2 regions of the Lysinibacillus sp. NPDC098008 genome follow, and region 2 is predicted to be linked to the other one. Evidence: a T-box and tRNA genes for the amino acid it is inferred to sense, from the RefSeq annotation. Region 2 holds a T-box; the other holds one or more tRNA genes.

Region 1 (9,071 bases), on a different contig from region 2:
TTTGTAAATGTGGTACGGTCGTTTTCATATAAACTCCTCCTACTGTTCTCCCTACAATAAATAAGCAAAGACTTCAGCGATAAGAAGCCTTTGCCCTTTTATAGTTATTTTGTTCCCCCATAAATAACCGTAACATTTGGATGCGTTACTAATTGGCTTGCTGGGAAATCTTCTGTAATCACGCCGCTTTTCAATTTTTCAATAGCATCTAGCTTTTTCTCACCAAAGGCAATTAAAACAATTTCCTTTGCCTTCATAATGGATTGAATACCCATTGTAATGGCATGTGTTGGCACTTCAGAAGGATCATCAAAGTAAATCGCATTTTCTGTTTTTGTGGATTCTGTCAATTCAACAATATTAGTCATAGAATCAAACGGAGTGCCTGGTTCATTAAAGCCAATATGACCATTCACGCCTATCCCAAGAAGCTGTAAATCAATGCCTCCTGCTGCTTCAATACTAGCATCATAAGCCGCACATTCAGCAGCTAAATCCTTTGCCTTACCATTCGGTAAATGGATATTTTGAGGCTGAATATCTACTAAATTAAATAAATTCTTATGCATAAATGTCCAATAGCTCGCTGGACTTGTATGATCAAGCCCCACATACTCATCTAAATTAAAAGTTTGTACATCCTTAAAGGATAATTGTCCTGCTTGATGCTGTGATACTAGCTCTTTATACATGCCTACAGGTGAACCGCCCGTTGCTAACCCTAAAACACTGTTTGGCTTCGCCTGAATTTGCTTAGAAAAAATATTTGCAGCAACTTCACTCATTTCCTCATATGTATTAACTTCTATCCATTTCATATTATTTCTCATATATACCTTCCTGACGTTTATTGTTTTAACTAAAATAGGTAACAATAGCTAATATATTAATTTTACAAGTTATTTAATTATTTTTCTATTATTTACTTTCAAATATTATGCGTGTATTCTCAAGTTATTTCGGTTATGTTATTAATAAGGAAGTGAGGCGATTTGATGAATACACAGATTCAACAATATTTACAGCATATTCGATTTCAAGGAACTTTAGAGCCAACAATACAATTACTTGGACAATTGCAAACTCGACATTTGCTGACGATTCCTTATGAAAATTTAGATGTTGTGTTAAAACATAGTATCTCCTTCGCCATTCCTGATTTATTTCAAAAAATTATTATTGAACGACGTGGCGGTAATTGTTTCGAGCTGAATATTTTATTTAGCTGGCTTTTGCGGGAGCTTGGCTTTTCGGTAACGAATCGCTATGCACAATTTTGGCGTAATGTAACAGAAAATACACCTCCTGAAGAAATCCCAATGCATCAGCTATTACTAGTAAAGAATGCTGGACAATCTTATATTTCAGATGTAGGTGTTGGTGCTTTAGCGCCATGTAAGCCTGTACCATTAGTTGCTGGCTATCAGCACCGAGAAGGCAGAGAACTCTATAAAATTGAGTATGATGAGGCAAATGGCTGGATGCTTTTTGAGCAAATGAAGCATCATTGGCGTTTACTGTACAGCTTTCATAATGATGCAAATGATGCGAAATTCGCACCACGACTATCCAAACAAAAAAATAAAATTGCGATGATTCGAACACCTTATGGCCGTCATACAATGTTCAACAATGAATTTAGAATCTATGAAGGGCAATCCCTTACAACCTATACAACACAAACCGATCAAGAATGGCTCCAAGCGCTTCAGCGTTTTTTTCATATCTCCTTACAGCAATAAAAAAGGGGCTCCAATAATTTTGAAGCCCTCTAAAAATATTACTTTAGCGTGCGATCAAGCAGCTCATAAACGACCTTGTCATTATGTAGCATCTTCACTAAACCGACATTATCTACATAATAATAAGTATCCACACCATCCGTATAAATTGATGTTATTTCAAAAGCGATTGCACCTGTATATTGCACTTCACCAGCTTGCACTGTATCATTCGTTGATTTAACCGTTATGCGTGAACCCATAGTAACTTTCGGTTCATCCTCATGTTCAATAACCCCTATTCTAAGTGGTGTTTGAATGTATAAATCATAATGTGAAGCATAATCATCATCAGTAACCAAAGCTTCACCATATACGTCAATACCATTATATAAAAGCTCATCATAAACGCGTTTTCCCGTATTTGCATCAATAACTGTCCAAACATCATTTTTGCCATCAAAATGATCGTATTCATAATTTAACGTATGGCGTTTATGATCACCTAGCGAATAGTAATTATACGTGTAAATAAAGCGACGATCTTTTGCTAGGTTTGGCTTCGCCAGCGTCATCGCTCGCGCTAAAAAGGCTGAAAAATGCGCACGTGTTAACGGTTGATTTGGTTTAAATGACCTATCACTATAGCCCTTGACGATATGATTATGAGCGACTACTAAAATCGCCTGATAGCCTGGCGTCTGCTTCGTCACATCTGTAAAATAATAATGCGAGTCATTCCCCTTTAACTGAAAGGCTCTTTGCAATACAATCGCCATTTCTCCTCTCGAAAGTGTTGCATTCGGTTTAAAATTTGGAGCTGCTTTAAAAATGCCCGCATTTTGTACTGCCGCAATTTCTTTATAATATTTATGAGTAGTTGGTACATCCCGATAATTTGGATTTTCTATCTCCACTGTATTTAACCCTAATGCACGTGTTAACATAACCGCAACCTGTGCTCTCGTGACATAGTCATTTGGCTTAAATATATTATTTGGATAGCCCTCTATAATACCTTGCTCCACTAAATAGTCAATTTCTGTCGACAATGTTTCATCTGTTAAATCTCGAAAACTTGCTGCCTGTGCTTCCTTTGGTAGAAAAACAACCAGTAGTACAAGCAAACAAGCCACCTTCAAAATATTCTTCATATTCTCCCTCCTCTACAATTACTCTTTACCCCAATGACATAGAAAATACTACAATTATAAAAGATATAATTGTAGTATTTATGGTTAAGACTAGTATAGGCTATTTGATAATACAGCACCATCACTTATTTTAATAATACGATCTGCATAAGCTAACATTTCTTCGTCATGCGTCACCATTAGTGTTGTAATTTGTAATGTTGCTGTTAATTCTCTTAGCAATAACATAATTTCTATAGAACGCTGTGAATCTAAGCTGGCTGTTGGCTCATCTGCAAATAATATTTTGGGTTGATGTATAATAGCACGTGCAATAGCAACACGCTGCTTTTCACCACCCGATAATACAGCAGGATATGCTGCTGTGCGATGTGACATGCCTACTAATTGCAAAAGGCGATGTACTTCTGATTTTTGTTGATACTTGTTTAATGGTGATTCGGCAATATCTAGCATTAATAGTAGCTGCTCCTCCACTGTCAGAAATGGCACAAGATAGGAAAACTGAAACACAAAGCCAAATTTGCTGGCACGTAATTTTCGCATCTGCTCCGCATTCATTGCTGTAAGATTTTGATCTTCAAATAACACTTGCCCATCTGTTGCGGATTGTAGCCCAGCAGCTATTGTTAAAAGCGTGCTTTTTCCTGAACCTGATGCACCCACTAATGCTGTAATTTCTCCTTGTTTTAAAGTAAGGTTAATGCCCTTTAAAATTTCCTCCTCAACTTCACCATTTTTAAATGTTTTTCTTACATTATCCATTGCAAATAATGTCATCATTAAGCCTCCCCTTGCTTTATTGCTTGTAATGGTTCAATCTTTTTAATTTGCAACCCTGACAGTGTAGCTCCAATAAAGCCGATTATTAAAAACACGAGTGATAATTGAAACGTTGTGCCAATTGTTAATGTAAATGGCATTCCTTTTGGGGAAATAATACTGAATAGTTGACTCAAACTACTCGATAGCACTAGTGAAATAACTGTAATAATCATCATCTGCATCCAAATCATTTTAAATAATTTACTTGTCTTTAAACCAATTGCTTTTAAAATGCCATACAAACCAATTTTTTGTACATTCATCATATAGAAGAAAATTGCAAATAGCATACCGCTAATTACTACTAAAAACCATATAATCATATTTAACGATAGCTGTTCCGCACTATAGCTTGGAATTGTGTGAAGAAATTCTTTATTGCTATACGCTTGTAACCCTTGAAATTCTTTAGATTTGCTGTTTGGTAAATAAATCAATTGCATCTCTTGTACACGATACATTTCTTCATATGCCTCTTTACTTATATAAGCAACAGGCGCATGGCTATATTTCTTTTGCTCAATAAAACCTTTTACAATAAATTGACCACTATATTGCTGACTTGTTACTATTTCTCCAACTTGAATGCCTTTATCCCGTAATGAGCTATCTAAAAATATTTCATTTTGCTGTACATGCTGAAAGAATGGTGATTCTGTAGAGGTTACAAAAGCAACACTTTGCTGTTTATCATCTTCATTGTTTAAAAAGCCCATTTGAATTGAAAAAGCTACTGCCTCTTGTTCCTTACTAATAATTTCCCGTTGAAGTTCCTGATCAATTTTTGACAGGCTAAATGTGTCATCTGCATCATCAGTCATATAAAATTGCCCCTTCGGTAAATCTTTAATAAAAGCTGCATTATCTTGTGACAGACCATTTGCCAAACCTGAAATAATAAATGTTAAAAAACTAACTAAGAAAATAATGGAGCCTAAAATTAAAAACCGTATTTTATTCTTCTTAATGTCTTTCCAAGCAAGATTCATTACTAATCCCTCCACTTTTAAACTACTCACAGCTTAAAACTGTTACATGAACAGAACATGAACTCCTTATTAAAAAATAAAAACCACTCTAAAGAATAAAACTATTCTTATCAAGTGGTTCTTATACTAAAGCCTTTCTTATTTTTGTGAAGTGGGCTTATAAATAAAAGATACTTTCCTTTATTCGGATCAATACCTTTAATTTTCCTATTTACATTCGCAAATGGAAGCTTGTCAATTGCTTCCTCTATCATTTTGCTTAATTTCCGAACTTTTATTCCTCTGCCCTTCCTTAGTAGATAAGATGTTGTTTTGTTAACTCGGTAGCATCTTATAATCAGGGCAACAGGTATGCTTCTAAAGATGTAAAGGAGGAATTAAGTATATGGAAAAAATTGAACGAAAACAGCAAGTAAAGAACATTATCTACATCATTAAACACAATCTGGCAAAAAATGATGATGAAACAGAGCAATTTAACAATGAAAATCAACAAATATCTCTTATATGCTTTATATCTTATCGTAGCGAAACACCTACTCACGGCTAAATTGTGAAGGACTTTCATAGCTGACTCTAAATGCCACATTAGCGTCAGCTACTGGCTCAGGTATTTATAGTTGTCATTCTTGAAAGTGGCAACGTTACTCATATTTGCGATAACGAAGAAGGTCCTGCTCCTATGCAGGCTTTTACTACGGTGACAATTGCTCGCTGTGTTGGGGGCACAGTCATAACAACCTACAACAATACATATACATTGGGAGAATATAGATATGGGAGGTAGAGGAATGGACGACAAGAACGCTCATGATCAGACGAACAATCAAAGTTGGCAAGGCGGCTCACATTCGTCGCGCTACTCGCAGACGGTAGGGGAGCGTGGTCCGATTCTGGAACAAGATACCATGCTACATGAAAAAAATGAAACCTTTATCCATGAAACAATTTTAGAGCGCCCCTTGCATGTGAAAGGCTTTGGAGCCTTTGGCTATTTCGAAACATTTAACTCGATGGCAGCCTATACAAAGCTTTGTTTTTTGCAGCAGCCAGGTCAGAAAGTTCCTGTTGCCGTCCGATTCTCACTGGCGGCAAGCAACAAGGGAACGCCAGACACTTCACGCAATGTGCGGGGCTTCTCGACTAAATTTTATACCGAGCAAGGTATCTTCGACTTAATATGCAACCATCTTCCCGTGTTTACGGTGCGTGACCCAATGCGGTTTGTAGAAACCGTCAGCGCCTTCAACCCATCGCCTGTCAACAACTTGATGGATCCCAATCGGTTCTGGAGCTTCTATGCGAACAATCCCGAGGCGACGCATTTCGTGCTGCAACTGTACTCCGATCTAGGGACGATCAAGAGCCTCCGCCACATTCCGGGTTACAGCGTAAGTACCTATGTTTGGAAGAATGAGCAGGGAGCTCGTACTTATGTAAAATACAACTGGATTCCGCTAGCCGGCGTGCAATATATCGATAGTCAGGAGGCAGCGCGACTTGCCTGCGAAAATCCAGATTACGCTGGTAAGGATCTCTATGACACAATTGCTCAAGGAGTACCAGTCGAATATGGGTTGTACGTACAGCTTATGAATCCACAAGACGAAGCCTCACTGCCATTCGATCCGCTAGACGATACAAAGGTATGGGATGCACAGCAGTACCCGCTGCTACCAGTCGGCAAGATGGTATTGAACCAAAATCCCAATAATTATAAAGAACAGGTGGAAAAGCTGGCCTTTTCCCCGTCTAATATGCTGGAGGGCGTCGAGTTTTCCTTCGATAGAGTGCTTCAAGGTCGTTCCAATATCTATACGGATTCACAACGTTATCGATTAGGACCGAATTTCCGTAGCATACCGATCAACCATCAGGCGAACTGGAAGCCATCAGACGAGGTAACGAGCAGCATGGGCAGCTATGTGGCAGGCCGGCTCGAACGCACTGCACCTCCAAAAGGTGATGATTTCACGCAGCCAGGGCAATTTTACAACTCGCTAGCGCCTGTGCTTCAGGAGCATTTAGTCCACAACATTGCCTCTGATCTTGGGGCTGCCTCTCCAAAGCTGCAACAGATTGTGTTAGGTTATCTAACCCAAGCAAGCCCAGAGCTGGGAGAACGTGTTGCCCGACAAATTGGGACTAAAGGAAAGAGGTAGTACCTGTCTAATCGTCAAACAATAGAGAAACCCAAACGTCCTGAAACAAAACGCTAGCCTTTCTCGAATTCCGACTGCCCTCCGTTTATAAAACTGAGGGCATATTTTTATACAATCAGCTACTTAAAAACATTTATCGAAGAAACCTACTACTTAAGCAACATATTCTAGTTTGCATACGAGTAACTCCCTTTCATACATATATTGAGCGTGAGTGGATGTTAAGCTTATCTATAGCATCTAGCATCTTCAGTCAATACCGTGAGTGTAATAAACAAAATAAAAAAAGTTCATCAGAGATAATCTCTAATGAACCATTATTAGTTAATTTGATACCGGTGGTCGGGGTCGAACCGACACTCCAGAAGGAACACGATTTTGAGTCGTGCGCGTCTGCCAATTCCGCCACACCGGCATAATAAAGATAAAAAAAATCGGATAATCCGATTAGCAGTAAAAATATGGAGGCGGCAACCGGATTTGAACCGGTGATAAGGGTGTTGCAGACCCGTGCCTTACCACTTGGCTATGCCGCCATCATATTTGGAGCGGAAGACGAGGTTCGAACTCGCGACCCCCACCTTGGCAAGGTGGTGTTCTACCACTGAACTACTTCCGCATAAAATGGCTGGGGTACTAGGATTCGAACCTAGGCATGACGGAATCAAAATCCGTTGCCTTACCGCTTGGCTATACCCCAACGTTAAAATGGGGCGACTGATGGGAATCGAACCCACGAATGTCGGAACCACAATCCGATGCGTTAACCACTTCGCCACAATCGCCATTATTATAATTGCTATTAATTTTATATTTGATGGGGCGACTGATGGGAATCGAACCCACGAATGCCGGAACCACAATCCGGTGCGTTAACCACTTCGCCACAATCGCCATAAAATTAATTGGCAGGGGCAGTAGGAATCGAACCCACACCAAAGGTTTTGGAGACCTCTATTCTACCGTTGAACTATGCCCCTATAATCAATAAAGCTGGTGGAGGGGGACGGATTCGAACCGCCGAACCCTAAGGAGCGGATTTACAGTCCGCCGCGTTTAGCCACTTCGCTACCCCTCCGGTAAGATGGTGCCGGCTATAGGAATCGAACCCACGACCTACTGATTACAAGTCAGTTGCTCTACCTGCTGAGCTAAACCGGCATAACAAATATGGTGGGTCAGGACGGAATCGAACCGCCGACACTTAGAGCTTCAATCTAATGCTCTACCAACTGAGCTACTGACCCACATGTTAAAATAAATGGCGGTCCCGACCGGGATCGAACCGGCGATCTCCTGCGTGACAGGCAGGCATGTTAACCGCTACACCACGGGACCATTTGATTGCTTTCATCCATAAAAAATTGGTTGCGGGGGCCGGATTTGAACCAACGACCTTCGGGTTATGAGCCCGACGAGCTACCACTGCTCCACCCCGCGACAATAATATGCATTTAGTAAAAATAATGGTGGAGGATGACGGGCTCGAACCGCCGACCCCCTGCTTGTAAGGCAGGTGCTCTCCCAGCTGAGCTAATCCTCCATCTGGGTATTAAATAAAATGGTGACCCCTACGGGATTCGAACCCGTGTTACCGCCGTGAAAGGGCGGTGTCTTAACCACTTGACCAAGGGGCCTTCGTTTGGAATAAATCAAAGTGCTGGCGGAGAGTAAGGGATTTGAACCCTTGAGACAGTGTTAACCGCCTACACGATTTCCAATCGTGCTCCTTCGGCCACTCGGACAACTCTCCAAGAATGGCTCCGAAGGCAGGACTCGAACCTGCGACAACCTGATTAACAGTCAGGTGCTACTACCAACTGAGCTACTTCGGAATAATTTTAATATACAGCCTAGCGACGTCCTACTCTCACAGGGGGAAGCCCCCAACTACCATCGGCGCGAAAGAGCTTAACTTCCGTGTTCGGGATGGGAACGGGTGTGACCTCTTTGCCATTATCACTAGACTATTTAAAAGACAAGATTTATTATAACAGGTTTTGTTATCATTGCAAGCTTTTTTTAAAACTTTCTTGTTCTTTCAAAACTGGATAAACGGTGCATTGAATTGCGTCAAACTGGTTTTGGTTAAGTCCTCGATCGATTAGTATTCGTCAGCTCCATGTGTCACCACACTTCCACCTCGAACCTATCTACCTCATCGTCTTTGAGGGATCTTACTTACTTGCGTAATGGGAAATCTCATCTTGAGGGGGGCTT
Region 2 (9,071 bases):
AGAGGCTCGTGAGCAAATGGTATATGCGCAATTTTTAGCGGGTATGGCATTTAATAATGCATCGCTTGGCTATGTCCATGCAATTGCTCATCAGCTAGGCGGCTTCTATAATCTACCACATGGTGTATGTAATGCTATTTTACTGCCACATGTTTGCCGCTTTAATGTAACAGCACGTACAGAGCGCTTTGCTCGTATTGCTGAATTATTAGGCGAAAATGTAGAGGGCTTAAGTAAGCGTGAGGCTGCTGAAAAAGCAATTACAGCGATTGAAAAGCTGTCTAAGGATTTAAACATTCCTAGCGGCTTCCGTGAATTAGGTGCAAAAGATGAGGATATTGAAACATTAGCGAAAAATGCGCTATTAGATGTTTGTGCAGAAACAAATCCTCGTAAAGCAACATTAGAAGATATTAAACAAATTATTAAAAGTGCAATGGGTCCTGTTGCAAAGAAAGAGCAGTCGCTTGAAGCTGTAGCACTTTCTTAATAGAGTTATGTTCTAGGTGGGGAAATTTTCTCCACCTTTTTCTATGTTATGTAACGATAAGCTCATTGTCTATAGAGCTAACTCCCGTTATACTTTTCTTAAAAAAGGATAGGAGATAGCCTATGCGTTTAATTTCAATTTGTCCTAGTAATACAGAGCTTGTCGCCTATTTAGGGCTAGTCGATCAGCTTGTTGGTGTGGATGATTTTTCTGATTGGCCTAAAGCAGTGAAAAATTTACCACAGCTTGGTCCTGATTTATCGATTGATATGGATGCACTCGAAGCATTGCAGCCTGATCTTGTGCTTGCCTCTTTGAGTGTACCGGGCATGGAAAAAAATATTCAAGCATTGAAAGAACGAAACATTCCACATATTGTGTTTAACGCAAACTCCTTGGACGAAATCGCGCAAGACCTTCTTACACTTGGTAAGGTTTGCAATATGGAGCAGCGTGCACAAGCTGTTGTGCAGGAATATTTACAAACGATTGACAGCATGCAGCACATTGCACAAACAATTACAGATAAGCCCACGCTTTATTGGGAATGGTGGCCAAACCCTATTTTTACCCCCGGCAACATTAATTGGCTCACAGCAATTAGTGCAATCGCCGGCGGTATCAATCTCTTTCAGGATGTAGAATTGGCCAGTGTCCAAACGGATTGGGCAGATGTGGTACAGCGTAAGCCTGATTATATTATGCTGGCTTGGGTTGGTGTTGCTATTGAACGTATAAAGCCAGCCCATGTCTTAAAGCGTCCAGATGCCAAGGAGTTGCATGCCATCCAAAGGCAACAGCTATATGTCATGGAGGAATGGCTTTATTGTCGCCCTTCTCCCCGCCTTATTGAAGGGGCCATTAAGCTTGCAAAACTATTACATCCCAAGGCATATAAGCATATAGAATATCCAAGCTTCTTATAAAAAACAACATCCCACAATATACATGCGGGATGTTGTTTTTCGTATTGTATTTAGCCAAATTTCACCATATGGTATTTTTTCTTACCACGACGAATAATGCTAAATGCATCTTCTAAGCGATCTTTGCCATCTACTACGTATTGTAAATCTGTTACCTTTTCACCGTTTACACTAATTGCACCATTTGATACATCCTCACGTGCTTGGCGTTTTGATGATGAAATACCCGCTTCTACAAGAAGGTCCACAATGTTTTTATCCTCTTTTGCCATTTCAATAGAAGGAACATCTTTAAAAGCATCCTTCATTTCTTCCGCTGAAAGAGCTTTTAGGTCGCCTGAGAATAAGGCAGCTGTAATACGAATTGCCTGCTCTAATGCTTCTTGTCCGTGAATTAAACGTGTCATTTCCTCAGCAAGTGCCTTTTGTGCCTTCCGTAAATGCGGCTCCTCCTCTACAGAAACAGCTAATGCTTCAATTTCCTCACGAGAAAGGAATGTAAAGATTTTTAAGTATTTTACAACATCCGCATCCGCAGCATTGATCCAGAATTGGTAGAACTCGTATGGTGATGTTTTCGTGCCATCTAACCATACTGCACCACCTGCCGTTTTACCAAATTTTGTACCATCAGCTTTTGTCACTAAAGGAATTGTAATCCCAAAGGCTTTTGTTTCTTCCTCATGTGTTTTGCGAATAACCTCTAAGCCTGTTGTAATATTACCCCATTGATCAGAGCCACCTACTTGAATACGGCAATTGTAGTGATTGTATAAATGATTGTAATCAATACCTTGAATTAATGTATACGCAAACTCTGTAAACGAAATACCAGTATCAAGACGTGAAGCAATTGTATCCTTTGCGAGCATGTAATTCACATTAATTAATTTCCCGTAATCACGTAAAAACTCAATTGTGTTCATATTGCCAATCCAGTCACGATTATTGACAAGCTGTGCACCATTACCGTCTTCTGCAAAATCAAAAATACGCTCTAATTGACTACGGATACCTTGAACATTTTTATCAATTTGCTCTACCGTTTGTAATTGACGTTCTTCAGAACGACCAGATGGATCACCAATCATTCCTGTTGCACCACCAACAAGTAAAATTGGACGATGGCCTGCTTTTTGGAAGCGACGTAATGTTAACAGAGGAACAATATGTCCAATATGCATAGAATCTGCCGTTGGGTCTACGCCACAGTATAGAGAAACGGATTGCTCCTCTAATAATTTAGCCATACCTTCCGCATCTGTTTGTTGGTAAAGCAAGCCACGCCACTCTAAATCTTGTAATAATTCGTTTGTCATCTTGATTCCTCCTAAAATGGTTGAACTTTATCACGTGTAGGGGCTTGAATTGCAAATAAGATAAAAAAAGTCCCTACACGCAAACAATTGCATGCAGGGACGTTAAATCGACAATTAACGCGGTACCACCCAGCTTGAAGATGTGTCTACCATCTTCCACTTCATTCAACCGCCTTTATCGCAGGCGCGCACGTCTAAGCTCCAAGCACGTAATTCGTTTCTACACTATGACCAGTTTTCACCAACCACTGGCTCTCTAAACAGGGAGTATAGATACTACTGCAAGCTCTTCCTCACTAGAAAACTATACACATTATTCTATACGAATCTTTTTCAAAGTCAATAACTATGTTCCTACTAAAACAATATGTGCTATAATAAACAAGATTTTAGGAGGTCGATACATTGAAAGATAAGATTCAACAAATCAATGCAAAGATCGATGAATTACTAGAACGAACATGGATGAAGAGATTACGCATTTCAGGTAGTGTTACCTGGAACTTATTTTTACTATTTTTAGTCTTCGCATTGGTTGGTACTGTATTTGTCGGTTCAGTTGGTGCTGGTTATTTTGCTTCTCTTGTGAAAGATGAGCCATTACGCTCAAAAGAAGAGTTGCGAAATCAAATTTTTAGCTATGAGGAAACCAGTGAGATTTATTTTGCTAATGATATTTATATTGGGAAACTACGTACAGATTTAGATCGTCGTGAAACTTCACTTAGCAATGTTGCACCAGATGTTATCAATGCTGTTCTTGCAACAGAGGATGAATATTTTCGCGAGCATAATGGCATCGTACCAAAAGCGGTTATCCGCGGATTATTACAAGATGTCACAAACTCTGCTACACAGACAGGTGGCTCTACTCTAACACAACAGCTTATTAAAAACCAAGTATTAACAAATGAAGTATCCTATGAACGTAAAGCAAAGGAAATTTTACTTGCGATGCGTTTAGAGCATTTTATGACAAAGGAGGAAATATTAGAGGCTTACTTAAATATTATTCCATATGGTCGTAACTCATCAGGTCGAAATATTGCAGGTATTGAAACAGCCGCTGAAGGGATTTTTGGCATCAAAGCGAAAGAGCTATCACTTCCGCAGGCAGCATACATAGCTGGTATTCCACAAGCTCCATTTGCCTATACACCATTTACAAATACAGGTGAGCTAAAAAGTGAGGAAGCTTTACAACCAGGTATTGATCGTATGAAAACAGTGCTTTACCGCATGAAAGAAGCTGGTTATATTGATGATGCACAATATCAAGCAGCGCTCGACTACGATATTACTGCCGATTTCCGCGGACCAGAAATGCGTGCGGAGGATCGTTATCCATGGCTTACATATGAGCTTGAAAGTCGTGCAATAGATATTATTGCAGAAAAACTAGCACAAGAGGATGGTATTGATCCAGAGCGTTTAAAATCCGAAAAGAAACTAAGGGAAAAGTATAGAATCTTAGCTGATCGTGATGTTCGTTCGAAGGGCTATCGTATTTATTCAACGATTAATAAAGATATGTACGATGCTATGCAAAAAGCAGCGCAAAACTTCCAATATTATGGTCATACGTATACTGGAAAAGGCAAGGACCCTGTAACTGGTGAGGAAACTGATATCGAAATGCCAGTACAGGTAGGTAGTATTTTAATTGAAAACACAACAGGTCGAATTTTAAGCTTTGTCGGTGGACGAGATTTTAAAACAACACAAGTAAACCATGCCACACAAGCTTATCGTTCGAATGGTTCTACAATGAAGCCACTACTTGTTTATGCACCAGCGATTGAATATGGTGTAATTGGTGCAGGTAGCCCCTTAGTTGACGTAAGATTCTCCATCGGTTCATGGAGTCCAAGTAACTATATTGCAAGTGATGAACGAGGGATTATTCCTGCGCGTGAGGCTTTAGCAGACTCTCAAAATATTTCAGCATTACGTTTATATAATGACATTTTAAATAGACGTCCTGCTGATCTATTAGTCAAAATGGGCTTCAGCAAATTACATCCTGATGATTTCACAAACCTTGCAACAGGTATTGGTGCTTTACATGAAGGTGTAACTGTTGAAGAAAATACAAATGCCTTTGCAACCTTTGCAAATGGTGGACAGTTTATTGATTCCTATATGATTGATCGAATTGAAGATCAAGATGGCAATATCATTTATCAGCATGAGGTAGCACCTACCCAAGTGTTTAGTCCAGAAACATCGTATATCATTACAGATATGCTACGTGATGTTTTAACACAAGGAACGGGTACACTTGCACGAAATTCATTGAAATTCTCCTCTGATTTCGCTGCAAAAACAGGTACTTCTCAAGATTATAAAGATGTGTGGTTAGTAGGATATAATCCGAATATCTCTCTTGGTGTTTGGATGGGCTACGATCAGCCACGTACCTTATATGCATTTAATAATACGTATTCACAGCCTAGTGTTCGTGTTAATAGACTATGGGCAACACTGATGAATGCTGTTTACGATGTGGATCCACAATTTATTGATCCAGCAACAAGCTTTGCGAGACCGCCAAATGTCATCACTGCTTCATTCTGTGGTATTTCAGGCTTAGCACCTTCTGCAGCTTGTGCAAACGCTGGCCTTGTACGCTCAGATTTATTTAATGCGAAGGTCTTTGTCCCGTCACAGCCAGATAATAGCTTTGGCTCTGGAAGCGGCAGCGTTGTAACAATTAAAGGAAAAACATATAATGCGCTATCAAGTACACCTGCTGAATTTGTACGCTCTGGTGGTGTAGGTCTTAACCAAGACTTTATTAAACGAATGTTAGGAAGACTTGGTGGGAACCCTGCAAGCCTATTACCGAAAAATTCATCACTATCTACGTCATCTGTATCAGCAGCGGATTTCCCAGCAGATAGTAGCCCACCAGCGGCTGTAAGTGCTTCGATTAATGGCTCAAGATTGTCTTGGTCAGGTTCATCCAATGACGTTGTAGGCTATCGCATTTACAATGTAACAAATGGGGGCAAAACATTAGTAACCTCTGTCTTGGAGTCAACACAAAGCATTACTGTTGCTAGTGGACAAGCCTATGTTGTTGTCGCTGTTGATATTACAGGTTTAACCTCTGCGCAATCTAATGTTGTTTCTACAGGCGGTAGTGAAAACACGCCTGAGCCAGAAGAAAGTGAAGAGGAACAAGAACAAGAGCCAGATCAAGAAACACCACCACCTGCTGAGGGTAATGAAGGTGACACTGAAGGGAATGGTAACGGCTCTACAAATGGCAATGGGTCTAGTGATAATGGCAATGGCTCAAACCCTAGCAATAACAATGGAAATGGTGGTACAGCTAATCCTGAAGAAGGATCAAACGGAGGAAATACCAGCCCCCCTCCTCCTACTGATACACCAACTCAATAACAATCAATTACGCCCCAGCGTATAAACTGCATCCCAATTGTTAGACACATCTAACAATTGGCAGGTGCAGTTTTTCTATGGCTAAATTTAGTACAGAGGAAGAAGTTTTCTGTATCTATTGCTGACGCTTCGCTTTCGATACAAAAAGAATTTGCTGAACTAAGATAACCTACTACATTTCATCTTTAAATTGTAGTAGGTTGATTTTTTTGTCATGATAGAGAGGACTACTATTTTAAAGAGGTGGGCATATCATGAATATATTAGTTTTAGGAGGTACACGCTTTTTTGGTCAAAAGCTAGTGGAGCTCTGTCTTCAAGAGGGGCATCATGTTACCATTTTAACGCGTGGTCAAACGAAGCATCCGTTCGGCTCAAATGTACAGCAATTCATTGTTGATCGCAATAATAGCGAGGCATTAGCACAAGCACTTGTTAATTCAACATGGGATATTGTCTATGATAATATTTGCTATTCTCCAAACGAAGCACAGGTTATTTGTGAGGTATTAAAGGGGAAAACAAAAAAGCTTATCTTCACTTCTACACTGGCAACCTACGAGGTGGATGGCAAAATAAAAAAAGAGGAAGACTTCGACCCATTCCATTATCCAATTCGTATGGGACAGCGTGAAGATTTCTCCTATGGTGAGGGAAAACGACAAGCAGAGGCTGTTTTATATCAAAAGGCTACATTTCCTGTTGTTACTGTACGCTTTCCAATTGTAATGGGTGAGGATGATTATACACGACGTTTACATGTTCATATTGAGCGTATTTTACACAACAAGCCTATCACTGTAACCAATATTGATGCACAAATGAGCTATATTACAGACAAAGAGGCTGCCGCATTTTTATACTTTGCTGGAATGTATCCAATTGAAGGCCCTTACAATGCAACAGCAAACGGTACAATTTCATTAAAGGAATTAATTGCGCTTATTGAACAAGCCAGTGGTAAGCAGGCGAAAATTGCTCTTGTTGGCGGTGATCAGGCATCCCAATCACCTTATAATGTTCCTGCCCATTGGTATATGTCAAATACAAAAGCAACTACAGCAGGATTTACCTTTAGTCAGCTCCATGAGTGGCTACCTGAATTAGTAACAACCTTAGTAAAGCAGTTTCAATAATGCGCTAAAACATAAAGAATCTGCTAGATAACCAGCAGATTCTTTATACATTAAGGTAAAATGGTCTTTAAAATAGCTACAGCCTTATCGATTTCTTCCTTTGTTACTGTTAATGGTGGTAAAAGACGAATAACATTTGGCCCTGCGCTTACTAGCAATAAGCCTTTGTCTTCTGCTGTTGCAATCAAAGAGGCCACCTCTGTGTCACCACAGTCAATGCCTAATAATAGACCCTGTCCTCGAAGCGTATAATGAGAAGGTAACTGTGTTGTTAATTGTTCCATAAAATAGGCAGCCTTGTCTTGAACTTGCTGTAAAAATACTGGCTCAAAAACATGGCTTAACACAGCCTCCGCCACACTCATAGCAAGAGGATTACCTCCGAATGTAGTGCCATGTGTACCTGGACTAAATGTCGAATAAAGGTCTGCTACCCCAAGCATAGCGCCAACAGGGAAGCCACCACCTAAGCCCTTTGCCAATGTAATAATATGTGGCTTTAATACCGTTTGCTCAAAGGCGTAGCGTGTTCCTGTACGTCCAATACCTGTTTGTACCTCATCAACAATCAGTAAAATCCCTTTCTCATCACAAATCTTTGCAATAGCTGCTGCAAATGCTGGCGTAACATTATGAATGCCACCTTCTCCCTGAATCATCTCCAGCATAATAGCTGCGACAGAGTCATCTATCGCGGCTTCCAATGACGCAACATCATTAAATGGTAAAATCGTAAACTTTTCAACAAGTGGTCCAAAGCCATTATGTATTTTGCCTTGACCTGTCGCAGACATTGCTCCAAATGTACGACCATGGAATGATTTTTCAAATGTAATCATATGATGTTTGCCTGTATGCTTACGCGCTAATTTAATCGCGGCTTCATTAGCCTCTGCTCCGCTATTACAAAAAAAGGCATGAGCAAAATGTGTATTAGCGATTAATTGTTGGGCTACCTTTTCCTGACCAAGAATATCAAAAAGGTTGGATATATGCCAAAGCTTTTCACTTTGCGCTTGTACTGCCTGCACAATAGCTGGATGGGCATGACCAAGACTTACAACAGCAATGCCACTTGTAAAATCTAAGTATTGCTTGCCCGCAGCATCTTCTACAATCGTTCCTTGCCCTTTCACAATTTGTGCGCGACGTTGCCCATAGTTTCCAAATAAAGCACTCATTTTATCATCTCCACCATTATTTAAAATGCTTTTCTTATCACACTATACTTCAAGAGCTTATATATTATGAAGAACTTGAAGTGATAATTGTTGTCCCTACTAACGCTTCTCCTACAATTTGTACAGATGGAATACCTGCATGTAAACAATCAAGAGCACCTTGTACTTTTGGGATCATCCCTCCATATATATGCTCTTCCTCTATCCATTGTTCAATTAAGGCGGGTGTAGCTGTTGCTTGATATTCATCCTCAATACGAATACCACTCACATCTGTTACAAGCAATAGACTATCTGCTCCTACCGCTAATGCTATTTCACTTGCGACTGTATCCCCATTAATATTTAAAGCCTGTCCTTCTGTATTGGCTCCAACACAGGCAATCACAGGAACAATGCCTGCTTGTAAGAGCGCCTCAAGCAATGCTGTGTTGATAGCTTGAACAGCGCCCACATAGCCATAGGTATCTTTATCTAAAAAATCTGCTACCATTAGCTGACCGTCAAAGCCATTTAAGCCAATTGCTGTAATATTAGCGCTTGTTAATTCATGAACTAATGCTGGATTTACTTTCCCTATTAGCGTTGACTGGACAACTTCCATAGCGTCT

What was found. A T-box is a leader RNA that pairs with one kind of tRNA and senses whether it is charged. The one in region 2 lies ahead of tyrS (tyrosine--tRNA ligase), so its partner is inferred to be a tRNA-Tyr.
Region 1: it has a tRNA-Tyr gene. The T-box ahead of tyrS (tyrosine--tRNA ligase) is inferred to sense a tRNA for this amino acid. The anticodon was not compared.

The regions. Positions count from the first base shown of each region.
Region 1 covers NZ_JBIWBA010000005.1:6-9,076, reverse strand. Annotated here, with positions in the region: gene ACIQVU_RS07100 (S66 peptidase family protein) at 1-28, opposite strand, end outside; gene nagB (glucosamine-6-phosphate deaminase) at 105-818, opposite strand; gene ACIQVU_RS07090 (arylamine N-acetyltransferase family protein) at 996-1,742, shown strand; gene ACIQVU_RS07085 (S-layer homology domain-containing protein) at 1,781-2,875, opposite strand; gene ACIQVU_RS07080 (ABC transporter ATP-binding protein) at 2,966-3,655, opposite strand; gene ACIQVU_RS07075 (ABC transporter permease) at 3,658-4,689, opposite strand; gene ACIQVU_RS07070 (hypothetical protein) at 5,075-5,239, shown strand; gene ACIQVU_RS07065 (catalase) at 5,481-6,851, shown strand; tRNA gene ACIQVU_RS07060 (tRNA-Leu) at 7,185-7,266, opposite strand; tRNA gene ACIQVU_RS07055 (tRNA-Cys) at 7,314-7,387, opposite strand; tRNA gene ACIQVU_RS07050 (tRNA-Gly) at 7,396-7,470, opposite strand; tRNA gene ACIQVU_RS07045 (tRNA-Gln) at 7,477-7,551, opposite strand; tRNA gene ACIQVU_RS07040 (tRNA-His) at 7,561-7,636, opposite strand; tRNA gene ACIQVU_RS07035 (tRNA-His) at 7,670-7,745, opposite strand; tRNA gene ACIQVU_RS07030 (tRNA-Trp) at 7,758-7,831, opposite strand; tRNA gene ACIQVU_RS07025 (tRNA-Tyr) at 7,846-7,929, opposite strand; tRNA gene ACIQVU_RS07020 (tRNA-Thr) at 7,937-8,012, opposite strand; tRNA gene ACIQVU_RS07015 (tRNA-Phe) at 8,023-8,098, opposite strand; tRNA gene ACIQVU_RS07010 (tRNA-Asp) at 8,114-8,189, opposite strand; tRNA gene ACIQVU_RS07005 (tRNA-Met) at 8,217-8,291, opposite strand; tRNA gene ACIQVU_RS07000 (tRNA-Val) at 8,319-8,394, opposite strand; tRNA gene ACIQVU_RS06995 (tRNA-Glu) at 8,414-8,488, opposite strand; tRNA gene ACIQVU_RS06990 (tRNA-Ser) at 8,513-8,604, opposite strand; tRNA gene ACIQVU_RS06985 (tRNA-Asn) at 8,610-8,686, opposite strand; rRNA gene rrf (5S ribosomal RNA) at 8,703-8,818, opposite strand; partial or broken rRNA gene ACIQVU_RS06975 (23S ribosomal RNA) at 8,936-9,071, opposite strand, start outside.
Region 2 covers NZ_JBIWBA010000004.1:114,347-123,417, forward strand. Annotated here, with positions in the region: gene ACIQVU_RS06420 (iron-containing alcohol dehydrogenase) at 1-490, shown strand, start outside; gene ACIQVU_RS06425 (cobalamin-binding protein) at 613-1,416, shown strand; gene tyrS (tyrosine--tRNA ligase) at 1,467-2,735, opposite strand; T-box leader at 2,828-3,038, opposite strand; gene ACIQVU_RS06435 (transglycosylase domain-containing protein) at 3,141-6,143, shown strand; gene ACIQVU_RS06440 (NAD-dependent epimerase/dehydratase family protein) at 6,398-7,279, shown strand; gene ACIQVU_RS06445 (acetylornithine transaminase) at 7,330-8,460, opposite strand; gene argB (acetylglutamate kinase) at 8,525-9,071, opposite strand, start outside.